One region of the Agrobacterium sp. 6Ca8 genome, then DNA from elsewhere that is predicted to be linked to it. Evidence: predicted binding sites of a transcription regulator. Region 1 holds the regulator's gene; each other region holds the start of a gene.

What was found. Region 1 encodes LexA, which represses DNA repair genes until DNA is damaged. Its sites were predicted from a motif close to TGTTCNNNNTGTGTTCNG; they were not measured.
Region 2: ACZ5A6_RS08700 (ATP-dependent helicase) is a predicted target of LexA. The motif match lies at 1,991-2,008, and genes of this name have one in related genera.
Region 3: ACZ5A6_RS20440 (ATP-dependent helicase) is a predicted target of LexA. The motif match lies at 1,830-1,847, and genes of this name have one in related genera.

What each region holds. Positions count from the first base shown of each region.
Region 1 covers NZ_AP026433.1:1,074,450-1,078,717, reverse strand. Annotated here, with positions in the region: gene kdsA (3-deoxy-8-phosphooctulonate synthase) at 1-392, opposite strand, end outside; partial or broken gene ACZ5A6_RS05365 (VOC family protein) at 392-1,273, opposite strand; gene lexA (transcriptional repressor LexA) at 1,484-2,206, shown strand; gene ACZ5A6_RS05355 (glutathione S-transferase family protein) at 2,646-3,329, shown strand; gene ACZ5A6_RS05350 (ComEC/Rec2 family competence protein) at 3,346-4,268, opposite strand, start outside.
Region 2 covers NZ_AP026433.1:1,722,690-1,726,957, reverse strand. Annotated here, with positions in the region: gene ACZ5A6_RS08700 (ATP-dependent helicase) at 1-1,949, opposite strand, end outside; gene ACZ5A6_RS08695 (carboxymuconolactone decarboxylase family protein) at 2,051-2,461, opposite strand; gene ACZ5A6_RS08690 (efflux RND transporter periplasmic adaptor subunit) at 2,687-3,853, shown strand; gene ACZ5A6_RS08685 (efflux RND transporter permease subunit) at 3,850-4,268, shown strand, end outside.
Region 3 covers NZ_AP026434.1:1,359,269-1,363,536, forward strand. Annotated here, with positions in the region: gene ACZ5A6_RS20430 (LacI family DNA-binding transcriptional regulator) at 1-704, opposite strand, end outside; gene ACZ5A6_RS20435 (carboxylesterase family protein) at 916-1,653, opposite strand; gene ACZ5A6_RS20440 (ATP-dependent helicase) at 1,941-4,007, shown strand; gene dinB (DNA polymerase IV) at 4,031-4,268, shown strand, end outside.

The sequences.
Region 1 (4,268 bases):
AGATCGGTCTGGCGGCTGAGGAACGCCGGAATCTGCAGCACGTCCACCACCTCGGAAACGACGGCGCATTGCTCTTCCGTGTGGATGTCGGTCAGAACAGGAAAACCGAATTCCTTCTTGAGATCGGCAAAAACCTGCATCGCGTTATCCAGGCCGATGCCGCGTTTTCCGGAAAGCGAAGTGCGGTTCGCCTTGTCGAAAGAGGACTTGTAGACAAGCCCTATTCCCAGCTTGTCGCAAAGCTCCTTCAGGACGCCAGCGATCATGAAGGCATGTTCGCGGCTTTCCATCTGGCACGGACCGGCAATCAGCGAAAACCGCTCGGTATTCGAGAAGGAAACCTTGCTGGCGCCGTCGCCGGCAGTGACTTTAAGATTGTTCGTAACGCTCATCATTTTTCCTCGAAGGCGAAGGCAACGCCCTGACCGGGTGCCGCGGGCACCACCAGACGGCCGTCCGCTTTTGCGCAGGACACGCCATTAGCAGCAAGCACCGCCTCTGTCACGGCAAGATCGTGTGACGAAAAGACGATGCCCGCGCCGCGCAATCCTCCTTCGTTGCCGTCCTGAGCATTCAGGGCCTGCCCGCCGAAAGGCGGTTTTCCGGTCAATCTGATGCTGGCATTGCCGGTCGCAAAAACCATATCACCGCCCGGAGACCTTTTGTCTTCACAGGCAAACACTGTCTCGATCAGGCCCGCCACCTCCATATTGCCGCCGGAAAACAGGACGATTTCACTGAGGCCGGTGACACCATTGGCGTGGCGCTCCAGCATGGTGCGATCGCCCGGAAGGGCTTAAAGCCGTTGACAACTGAACAAAAAGAAATCCGCGGCCGCCCCGCTTGCCGCAAAAGCAAGCCGGAACGCCGCCTCGCCTTGCGAGCCATCCGGCATCCGAACAGGCCGCGAAAACTCGAAAACATCGCCCGCCGAAAGGCCGGCTGCCCGAAACCGCTCATGGTCAACCAAGGCGTCTTCAGTCCTGGCGACAAGAGCCGAAAAACCCTCCTGCCCGTCCCGTTGCCGGAAGGCCACATCCCTGCCGGTGAACACATCACCCCTCTCTATTGAGGCATTATATTTAGCCGGATCAGCAATTGCGAGCGGCTCCAGATAGGTGCCATCGGCGAAAAATACGCAGGCATTTTGGGTGCCGAAAGGATGCAGAGCCTCCGGCGCAACCGTAAAGCCAAGACTGACGAGGCGCTTCACGGAGACGCCTATGACTTCCACGGGCAAAACGAGATGGTCAACGCTATAGGGTTTCGTCATGACATGTATCCTGCTGGCCTTCCGCCCGGAGCATGCCGGGACGGTTTCGACCGCACAAAAGCACAATTGCGTGCTATGAGGCAAATCATCACAGCAACAGATGGCACCTTCACGAAATTTTAGGGGATTGCAGAACACATATGGAACATATAGTGTTCGTTCTGTATTTGTTTCGCGACTTCCACTACGATTCTAAAGGGTGTTTTCCTCATGCTCACGCGCAAACAGCAGGAATTGCTTCTCTTCATTCATGAACGAATGAAAGAGTCCGGCGTGCCGCCCTCCTTCGATGAAATGAAGGACGCACTCGATCTTGCTTCGAAATCCGGCATCCACCGCCTGATAACCGCTCTCGAAGAGCGCGGGTTCATTCGTCGGCTACCGAATAGAGCTCGGGCGCTGGAAGTCATCAAGCTGCCCGAGGCTTATACGCCGGGTGCAAGGCCGCAGCGCGGCTTTTCGCCAAGCGTTATCGAAGGCAGCCTTGGCAAGCCCAAGACGCCGGAACCGGCCCCTGCCCCCAAGACGCCGGCCAATGATCTGGGCGGGGCTGTCACCGTGCCGGTCATGGGCCGCATCGCTGCGGGCGTGCCGATTTCCGCCATACAGAACAACACCCATGATGTGGCAGTGCCAGTAGACATGCTTGGCACGGGCGAACATTACGCGCTTGAGGTCAAGGGTGATTCGATGATCGAGGCCGGCATTTTCGACGGCGACACAGTCATCATCCGCAACGGCAACACTGCCAATCCCGGGGATATCGTTGTGGCTCTGGTGGATGACGAAGAAGCCACGCTGAAGCGCTTCCGCCGCAAGGGAGCCTCCATTGCGCTCGAGGCGGCAAACCCAGCCTATGAGACCCGTATCTTCGGGCCCGACCGGGTGAAAATTCAGGGCAAGCTGGTTGGGCTGATCCGCCGCTACCATTGATCTTATCGAACCGAACGTATTCGCTTTACGATAGGCGTCATCGTGAAGATGGCGCCTATATCGGGTTTGGCTGTTTCCAAACGTGGCGTGCTTTTGCGGGTGCACGAACATATGCGCCATTCAGCCTATGCGCGTTGCCCTTTCTAAACTGAGTTCCTGCTCCATAAAGATGCTTCGGTTTCGCTACAGGCGTGGTAGCGAATGGGCTGCTCGCTGTAATTGTCGAAGCGATCACATCCGCTGTTTTTTAGCGACGTTGTTCTGTCGTGTTGCGCAGTCAGTTTTAGTCGTCACCAAAGGGTGACTTATCGCAAGGCGCGCTCTCGGCGACCCCACATCACCATTCATCAACGGCGTTTATGGGAGCCATGGATAATTTTCGATATTCCGTGAACGCTTGGCAGGTGTAGAAATACGCGTCATATCCGGGAGATACGCCATGTACGATCTTTATATAGCCAACAAGAACTATTCTTCATGGTCGCTACGGCCGTGGGTATTGATGCGCACGCTCGGTATCGCCTTTGATGAAAAGCTCATTCCGTTCGGCGAAGGCGTCTCCTTCTCCTCCTTTTCGCCGACGGGCAAGGTGCCCTGCCTGGTCGATGAGGGTATGACGGTTTGGGAAACGCTTTCGATCGTCGAATATCTTGCTGAAAGACACCAGGGTGTCTGGGCAAGCGACAAGCATGCCAGGGCCTGGTCGCGTTCGGCCGCAAGTGAGATGCATGCCGGCTTTTCCTCGCTGCGCAATCTCTATCCCATGTCGGTGGGCATTCGGGTCAAACCCAGGGGCGGCGATGCCGGGCTTAAAGCCGATATAAAGCGGATCGATGCGTTGTGGAGCGAGGGTCTCACAAAATTCGGCGGGCCATATCTTGCCGGTCAAAAGTTCACGGCGGTCGATGCTTTCTTCTGCCCGGTTGCATTCCGTTTCCAGACCTATGGCAGTGCGGATCTTTCGCCAGCAGCGAAAGCCTATTGCGACCGGCTGCTCACCCTGCCTGCCATGCAAGAATGGTACGAGGCCGGTTTGAAGGAGAGCTGGCGCGACGCTGGTCATGAAGAGGAAGTTGGCGAGATCGGCGAATTGACTGAAGATTTGCGCGCCAAGACCCGTTGATCCATGCTGGCGGCAGTCATTGCGACGCCGCCAGCAGCCGGATGATGGGCTGCGGCAGATCACGGTCGAAACGTCCGCTTTTCCAGTCGTAATAACGGTGCTGGCTCCAGGGCCTGTCCGTTCCGGCGATTGCGGCGCGCAGCCCGCTCGCCACACCCTCCTCCCTCTTGTCAGCAAAATCTATTTCCACAGAACCGAGACGCCGCAAGATGTCACGGCTGAGCAGGAGTGCACCCGAGCGGCACTGCGAAAAAGAGGTTCTGCGGGAAACAACGACGATATCGGCAATATCGCAGGCTTTTCCGGCGAAGCGGCCATCTTCCAGAACGACGATCCATTCTCCGCTCGCGGCGCTCGCTACGCACCATATGTCTTTCCTGCAGGTGAAGACGCCAGCTTTGGCGTCTTTGAGCGCCGCCGTCATCTCGCGTACCACCACAGCCATGTCTTTGGGCGACAGTTTCGATCTCGAGTCAGAACCAGCAGTATTTGCCGTGCTCTCGCCATTTATAAAACCCGGCGGCACGGTTTTTTCCGGCAGCAGCAGCGCCCTTTGCCACTGGCCGTAAACGAAGCTCTGCGGACGGGCTTTTGTGGTTGAGACCTTGCCGTCCTCCAGGAGTGCCACCAATTCGCCGTCCTCGTGAATCAATAGATCCGGCAGATCACGATAGGCCGTAACTGCCGACACGCCGAAGGCCAAGAGCAGAAACGGGATGCCAAGAAGCGCAAGCCGGCTGCGCAGCAATGTCAGCAGCAGGAAACCCACCGAAGCCAAACCGATAAACCAGCCATGCGGACGCCCAGTCGCTGCGCTGCCGCCCCAGGAGGCCACCTCGTTTGCAACCTCGATGACGAGTGCCATGCCATAACCCATGATCTTCAGGAACGGCGCGTCGAGCCCGAAGGGCATCAGCAGCATGGCGAGAAGAGCGAATG
Region 2 (4,268 bases), 650 kb from region 1:
ATGCCGACATAGGCGAGACGACGTTCTTCCTCCAGACCGGAGCGGCCGCCTTCGTCCAGCGCCCGCTGGTGCGGGAACAGACCTTCTTCCCAACCGGGAAGGAAGACGGTGTCGAATTCCAGCCCCTTGGCGGAATGCAGCGTCATGATGGAGACGGCATCGAGATTTTCGTTCTGCTCGGCATCCATGACGAGCGCGACATGCTCGAGGAAACCGCGCAGGCTTTCGAAGGCCTCCATCGAGCGGATGAGTTCCTTCAGGTTTTCCAGCCGACCGGGTGCTTCCGCCGTCTTGTCGGCCTGCCACATGGCAGTATAGCCGCTTTCGTCAAGGATCTGCTCGGCAAGCGTGGTGTGTTCGGTGTTTTCCAGAAGCCCCTGCCAGCGGCGGAAATCCTGCACCACGTCGAACAGCGCCTTGCGCGCTTTCGGTTTCAGCTCGTCGGTCTCGATGATGTCGGTCGCTGCCGCCAGCATCGGAATGTCGCGGGCGCGGGCGTAATCATGCAGATTGCGGATGGTCGTGTCGCCCAGGCCGCGCTTGGGGGTGTTGACGATGCGCTCGAAGGCCAGATCGTCGGCCGGCTGGCAGACAAGGCGAAAATAGGCCATGGCATCGCGGATTTCGAGACGCTCGTAGAAGCGCGGACCGCCGATGACGCGGTAATTGAGGCCAAGCGTGACGAAACGGTCTTCGAACTCGCGCATCTGGAAGGAGGCGCGGACGAGAATGGCCATGTCGTTCAGCTTGTGGTTCTTGCGCTGAAGCTGCTCGATTTCTTCACCGACGGCGCGGGCTTCCTCTTCGGAATCCCAGGCCGCATGCACCACGACCTTCTCATCGTCGGGGCTGCTGCGCTCGGTGAACAGGGTCTTGCCGAGACGCCCTTCATTATGGGCGATCAGATGGCCGGCGGTGCCGAGAATATGCTCGGTGGAGCGGTAGTTGCGCTCCAGCTTGATGACCTTGGCACCGGGAAAATCCTTGTCGAAGCGCAGGATGTTGTCCACTTCGGCGCCGCGCCAGCCATAGATCGACTGGTCGTCGTCGCCGACGCAGCAGACGTTTTGCGGCTCGCCTTTGGGGCGCTGGGCAAGAAGCCTGAGCCACATATATTGCGCCGTATTGGTGTCCTGATACTCATCCACCAGAATATAGCGGAATTTCTGGTGGTACTCCTTCAGAATATCGGGATTGCGGCGGAAGATGCTGATGGGGTGCAGCAGAAGATCGCCGAAATCGCAGGCGTTCAGCGTTTTCAGCCGGTTCTGATAGGCCGTGTAAAGTTCGCGGCCCTTGCCATTGGCAAAGGCGCGGGAATCGCCCTCGGGAATATCCGGCGGTGTCAGCCCCTTGTTCTTCCAGCCGTCAATCATGCCGGCGAATTGTTTGGCCGGCCAGCGCTTGTCATCAAGACCTTCGGCCTGGATAAGCTGTTTGATCAGCCGCACCACATCGTCGGTGTCGAGAATGGTGAAATCAGACTTCAGGCCGATGAGTTCGGCATGGCGACGCAAGAGCTTGACACCGATGGAGTGGAAGGTGCCGAGCCAGGGCATGCCCTCAACCGCGCCGCCGACCAAAACGCCAATACGTTCCTTCATCTCGCGCGCGGCCTTGTTGGTGAAGGTCACGGCCAGAATCTGGCTGGGATAGGCGCGTCCGGTCGCCAGAATATGGGCGATGCGGGTGGTGAGAACGCGGGTCTTGCCGGTGCCGGCGCCCGCAAGCACCAGAACCGCGCCGTCCAGTGTCTCCACGGCTTCGCGCTGTTCCGGGTTAAGACCGGACAGATAGTCGGGCGTGGGCCGGGCCTGATCGCGTGCCGCCATGGCGCGCGCGGCAATGCCAAGCCCGCCGGCGTTGCCTGCATCGGCATTGTTCGTCGCCTTGCGCGGCGCCTCAGGTTCTTCGTCGAAGAACGGCATATCGTCAAAACTGTTGCTCATGCGGCCCAATGTAGTGATTCGGGATATAAAGGCTAGAACCGTGTTCTGCTTTTATTCCGGTATCATCCGTCAAAACGCCTATTCCAAGACGTTTTTTCGTCTCAGGCCCGCCTGTCGGCATCAAAAGCCGTGTTCACCGGCAATTGCAGCGCCACGGCCAGTTGGTTGGTCTTGGCGGCAAGGGCGATGACGCGCATGAGATCGGCATGCTGTTCGCCCGTCATGCCCTTGGCTTTTGCAGCTGCGGTATGGGAGTGGGCGCAGTAGGAGCAGCCATTGGTGACGGAAACGGCGATATAAAGCATTTCCTTCACCAGCGGATCGAGCGCTGAAGGTGTGGCCATCACCGCCTTGACCTCGGCCCAGGTCTTTTCCAGAAGATCGGGGTCGAAGGCGAGGTAGAGCCACATATTGTTGATGAAATCCGATTTCCGCGTTGTGCGGATATCGTCGAATACAGCCTTGACGCGCGGGTTGGCTTCGGGATTTTCGGCTTTCGTTACGGTGCTCATGCATTCCTCCGGTCATGGCTATTTCAGCTGCAGATTACCGGATTGGCGAATGTTTGCGACAGAAATGGCCGTCAGTGCGCTTTTGACGACAATTCATCACAAATTACAATTATGTAAGGAACGGATTTGTGCGTTGCCTTCGTTAAGGCATGCGGGAATACTTCTACCGTTCCGAAAAGCTCTTTTCGGGGCGGGTTTATGCTGTGCGGATAATCGGAGAATTGTATGCGGGTGTGGAAACAGGTGGGTGTCTGTCTTGCTGTGGCGGGAGCAGGACTCTGTCTTTGGGGGTTTTATTCACCCGAAGCGCGGAATCTGCTCGCGGGTATCGGCATCGGCAAAACACCTGTTGGCGCGGTCGAGGTTGCCGCATCCGGTGCCAGAACACCCGGTTCGTCATCCGGCCAAAATGCCGGCGCTGCACGCCGCGATGGCAATGCGACCCTGGTGGCGATGGCCCCGGTCAAGCAGGGCACGGTCAATGACAGGCTGAACGCCATCGGCAGTGGCGAGGCCATCCAGTCGGTCGTCGTCATGCCGCAGACATCAGGCACGCTTTCGGAAATCCGCATTTCATCCGGCGCCCGCGTCGTAAAGGGGCAGGTGCTCGCGCGGCTCGATGACGAGGAGCAGGTGATCGAGCGGGACAAGGCGCAGGTTGCGCTACGCAGCGCCGTCGAAAAATCGAGTTCCTACAGTAACCTGAAATCCGTATCCCGCCTTGATGTGCTGGATGCGCAGATTGCCGAGGAAGCCGCCAAGCTTGCACTGAGCACCGCCGAGCTGAACCTCAGGCGCCGCGACATCGTCGCACCGATTGAGGGTGTTGTCGGGATCGTGGCCGCCAATATCGGCGACAATGTCACCACGCAATCAACGATCGTCGGCATTGATGACCGTTCTCAAATTCTGGTCAATTTCTGGGCGCCGGAACGGTTCGTAACTGCAATTACCGTCGGAATGCCTGTAGAGGCCACCTCGATTTCACGCCCCGGCGAGACGTTCAAAGGTGAGGTCGAGGCCGTCGACAACCGTGTCGACGCCGCAAGCCGTACCATCCGCATCCGGGCACGGTTTGCTAACGACAAGGATGAGCTTCGGGCCGGTATGTCCTTTGGCGTCACCATGCGTTTTGCCGGAGAGACCTATGCCTCCGTCGATCCGCTTGCCGTGCAGTGGGATGCCGAAGGTTCCTATGTCTGGCGCGTGACCGACAATAAATCGGCCAAGGTGCGGGTGCAGATCGTGCAGCGTAACCCCGACGCCGTTCTCGTGAAAGCGGAACTGGCGGAAGGCGATCAGGTCGTGACCGAAGGATTGCAGCGGGTGCGGGAGGGGGGTGCCGTCCGTGTCGCAAGCCAGCCGAAGCCCGAGGAGGTTGCCAGCCAATGACGACTCAGTCGCCTTCGGGTCAGGATTCCAAGCTCGCCTTCACCGCACTGTTCGTTCGCCGGCCCATTCTGGCAGCGGTTCTCAATACGTTGCTTGTGGTTGCCGGCCTTGCCGCGCTGGTTGGCGTTGAGGTGCGCGAGTTGCCGGATGTGGACCGGCCGTCCATCAGCGTCAGGACGACCTATGAAGGTGCGGCGCCCGAAACCATCGATCAGGAAGTGACGCAGACCATTGAGGGGGCTGTTGCGCGCGTCAGTGGCGTCAAGTCCATCTCCTCCAATTCGCAATTCGGCACCAGCCGCGTAACGATGGAATTCGGCGACAATGTCGATATGGCCGTTGCCGCAAACGATGTTCGCGATGCCATTGGCCGCGTAACCAACCAGTTGCCAGACGATGCTGACGAGCCGCAGAT
Region 3 (4,268 bases), on a different replicon from region 1:
TCGGCAGGCCGGTTTACTGCCTTTATGTGCAAGGCAAGCGTCGCCGCCGTGCCGAGCGCATCACTGAAACCTCGCCAGCGGTCGGCAATCGATTCCGCCGGACCCGCAGGGCCGATATAGGCGAGCTTGGAATGCCCGAGCATCATGGCATCTTCAACAAGCTGCCGTGTGCCCGCAGCATAGTCGCCGCCAACATAGGGCACGGGCCCGCCAGCATCGTCGCGTCGGCCGATCGCCACGAATGGATAATCTTCCGAGACCAGCCGGGTAAGCTCCTTGCGGTCGAATTCACGGCCCAGGACCAGGCAGCCATCGGCGATCCGGAGCCTGTTGCCCTCGGAAAAAATCTTGCGGTTGTTGCCGACGCCGGCACTGGTCAGCAGCAGAAGATCGTACGCCTGCTGTTGCGCCTCTTCCTCGATGCCCAACAGGAACGGCGTGAAGAAGTCCGCCTGTGCGCTTGGAAAAGCAGGCTCGTAGGTGAAGACGCCGAGGATGCGATTAAGCCCCTTGGCCATGCGGCGCGCGATCGGGTCGGCGACATAACCCGTCTTGCGAATGACCGCCTGTACGCGTTCGCGTGTTTCAGCCGGGATACGCGCAATCGCCGTCGGCGCGCCGTTCAGAACAAGCGATACTGTTGCCTGACTGACGCCTGCAAGCTTCGCAATATCGTTCTGAGTAAGGCGTTTATGGCTGGTCACGCAATGCCCTCCCCGACACTCGTTGACTGCTAATACGTATTAGCTGTTAATGCGTATTAGCACGACTTCCCTACTCTGTGTCAAGAGGCGAAAGACACGCTTGCGGAGCGATGTTTTGACGAAGGCTTATCAGGCGGCCAGCCCGGCCTTATGACGGCCGCGCTGGGTTATGGGCTTCCATACCAGCGGTAAAACGGTGCCCGCTGCGGGTTCAGGGCACCGAAGGCGTCTTTGCGTCTGCAAGCTTTTGCTGGAGAAGCCAGGTCCACATCGCCTCATCGCCGAGCACTTTTGCCTCCACCTCTTCATGGTTCGTATCTTCAAAAACCGTCAGCCGCACATTGCGTTTCAATTCCTGGAGACGCTGAACGAGGACAACAGTATCGGACAAAGGAATCACCTCGTCCCTTGAGCCGTGAAAGGCCCAGAAGGCTGTCTTTTCATTGGTGCGGTTGAGGTAATGGCGGATGCCGCCACCGGCAATTGGGACGACCGCAGCAAAAGTTTGCGGAAACTGTTCGGCCATTGACCAGGCGCCAAACCCTCCCCGGCTATATCCGATCAGATAGATACGGCTGCGGTCCACCCGATGATCCGCCACAACGGAAGCCAGGACGCTTGCGACACGTTCGATCGGATAAAGCAGTTCCTCGCTCGGATTTTGTGGCGAAAACACCATGAAAGGAAAATCACGGCCCCCTTCGATCAATTTTGGCAGACCGCTGCGGCGCAGCTTTTCGACGTCGCTCCCGCCCTGATCGCCGCCATGCAGCCATACCACGAGAGGATAGGTTTTGTCCGAACCGGCATAGTCTTTGGGCGTATAAAGCAGATAATTGATATCCGACGCGATCGTGGAGTCAGACCTCATGGCCTTCTGCTCGGCAAAGGCAAATGTCGATGTGGCCAGTGCCGCAACAGCGATCAGGCATAGTTTCAGATGCTTCATGCTTTTGTCCTCCCAACAAACACGTCTTCCAAGACGCGACTGGTGAACTCATCAGCCGCCGGGTTGGTTCAGTGGTTTGAAAAGCATGCCGGTCAACACGCCATGCGGAACCCGATTGAGGCTGCGAATATCGATCAGCCAGGTTTGTCCACCGCAGTGTGGAGGACAGAGAGATGCGTTCATTATTTGTTCTGGCCTGCTGTTTGAGTTTTTGCTAATCATTGCAACAAGAGTGCTTTTGAAAAATGCCGTCGTCGTGCGGATAGGCAAATATCAAGGATGCAGGCATGGCGGTTGCCTATCTGGACAAACTGAACGAGCAGCAACGCAAGGCCGTGGAACATGGCGTTGGGCCTTCAGGCGGACACACGGCTGGACCGTTGCTGATTATCGCCGGTGCCGGTTCCGGCAAGACCAATACGCTGGCGCACCGGGTGGCGCATCTGATCGTCAATGGCGCCGATCCTCGCCGCATCCTGCTGATGACGTTTTCACGGCGTGCCGCTTCCGAAATGTCGCGTCGTGTCGAGCGTATCTGCAAGCAGGTCATCGGCGCTAACGCCGGAGCCCTCACCGATGCGATGGCCTGGTCCGGCACGTTTCACGGGATCGGCGCCCGCCTCTTGCGAATCTATGCGGAACAGATTGGACTGGACATGGATTTCACGATCCACGACCGCGAAGACAGCGCTGATCTGATGAATCTTGCCCGACATGAACTGGGTTTCTCCAAAACCGAGAGCCGTTTTCCGACAAAGGGCACCTGCCTTGCGATCTATTCGCGCGCCGTCAATTCACAAACGCCGCTGAAAGAAATCCTGCGCCAGCACTATCCATGGGTGTCCAGCTGGGAAGAAGAACTCAAGCAATTATTCGCCGCCTATGTCGAGGCCAAGCAGGCCCAGAACGTTCTCGATTACGACGATCTTCTGCTCTACTGGGCCCAGATGGTCAGCGATCCCGACCTTGCAGGCGATATCGGCAATCGTTTCGACCACGTGATGGTCGACGAATATCAGGATACCAACCGGCTGCAGGCCGCGGTGCTGATGGCACTGAAGCCGGGCGGTCGCGGGTTGACCGTGGTGGGTGACGATGCCCAGTCGATCTATTCGTTCCGGGCAGCAACGGTGCGCAATATCCTTGATTTTCCGGCATCTTTCAGCCCGGCTGCCGATATTATCACCCTTGATCGCAACTATCGCTCGACACAGCCGATACTGGCTGCCGCCAATGGTGTCATCGACCTTGCCCGTGAGCGATTCACCAAAAACCTTTGGACCGAACGACAGTCACTCGAGCGGCCGAAGCTCGTGACAGTAAAAAGCGAAACCGAGCAGGCGAACTTTATTATCGACCAGGTGCTGGCCAATCGTGAGACCGGCATGACGCTGAAGCAACAGGCCGTGCTGTTTCGCACCTCCAGTCACAGCGGGCCGCTTGAAGTTGAACTTACACGCCGCAACATTCCCTTCGTCAAATTTGGCGGCCTGAAGTTTCTCGACAGTGCCCATGTAAAGGACATGCTGGCGGTATTGCGTTTCGCGCAAAACCCACGCGACCGCGTCGCCGGTTTCAGGCTACTTCAGATGCTGCCGGGTATCGGGCCGAAGAAAGCCGGCAATATTCTCGATACGATTGCGGCAGATCCCGAACCTTTGCTCGCCCTTGCCGAAATTCCGCCGCCACCCAAAACCGGTGATGACTGGGTATCCCTCGTGCAGTTGCTGGCGAACATGCGAAAATCGCACGGCGGCTGGCCATCAGATATCGAGCAGGCGCGGCTCTGGTACGAGCCCCACCTCGAACGCATCCATGAGGACGCCGAGACGCGGAAGGCCGATTTGCTGCAACTCGAGCAGATTGCCGGCGGCTATCCTTCCCGCGAACGCTTCCTCACCGAACTGACGCTCGATCCGCCGGATGCCACCAGCGATCAGGCAGGCGTGCCGCTGCTCGATGAGGATTATCTGACGCTTTCAACCATTCATTCGGCAAAAGGCCAGGAATGGCGTTCCGTCTTTATCCTGAACGTGGTCGATGGCTGCATACCCTCCGATCTGGGTGTCGGCTCCACGCATGAAGTCGAGGAGGAACGCCGGCTGCTCTATGTCGCCATGACGCGCGCCAAGGACAGCCTGTCACTGATAACCCCGCAACGGTTCTTCACCCATGGCCAGAACGCGCAGGGCGACCGGCATGTCTATGCCGCTAGAACCCGCTTCATACCGGCAACTTTGCTGCAGTTCTTTGAAACCGCCACCTGGCCCCTGGTTTCGGCCGCAGCCTCCGAGCGCAGCGCGCAGCAGATCCGCATCGATGTAGGCGCGCGGATGCGGGCGATGTGGAAATAGGGAAGATCGTACAGGCTGGAACGATGGATAACACGGCTGTTCGAAAGATCATCCATATCGACATGGATGCCTTTTATGCATCGGTGGAGCAACGCGACAACCCCGCACTTCGCGGCCTGCCGGTCGCCGTCGGCGGATCGGCCGCACGAGGCGTGGTGGCTGCGGCAAGTTACGAGGCGAGAACCTTCGGCGTCCATTCAGCCATGCCGTCCGTCACTGCCAAACGGAAATGCCCGGATCTGATCTTCGTACCGCCACGCT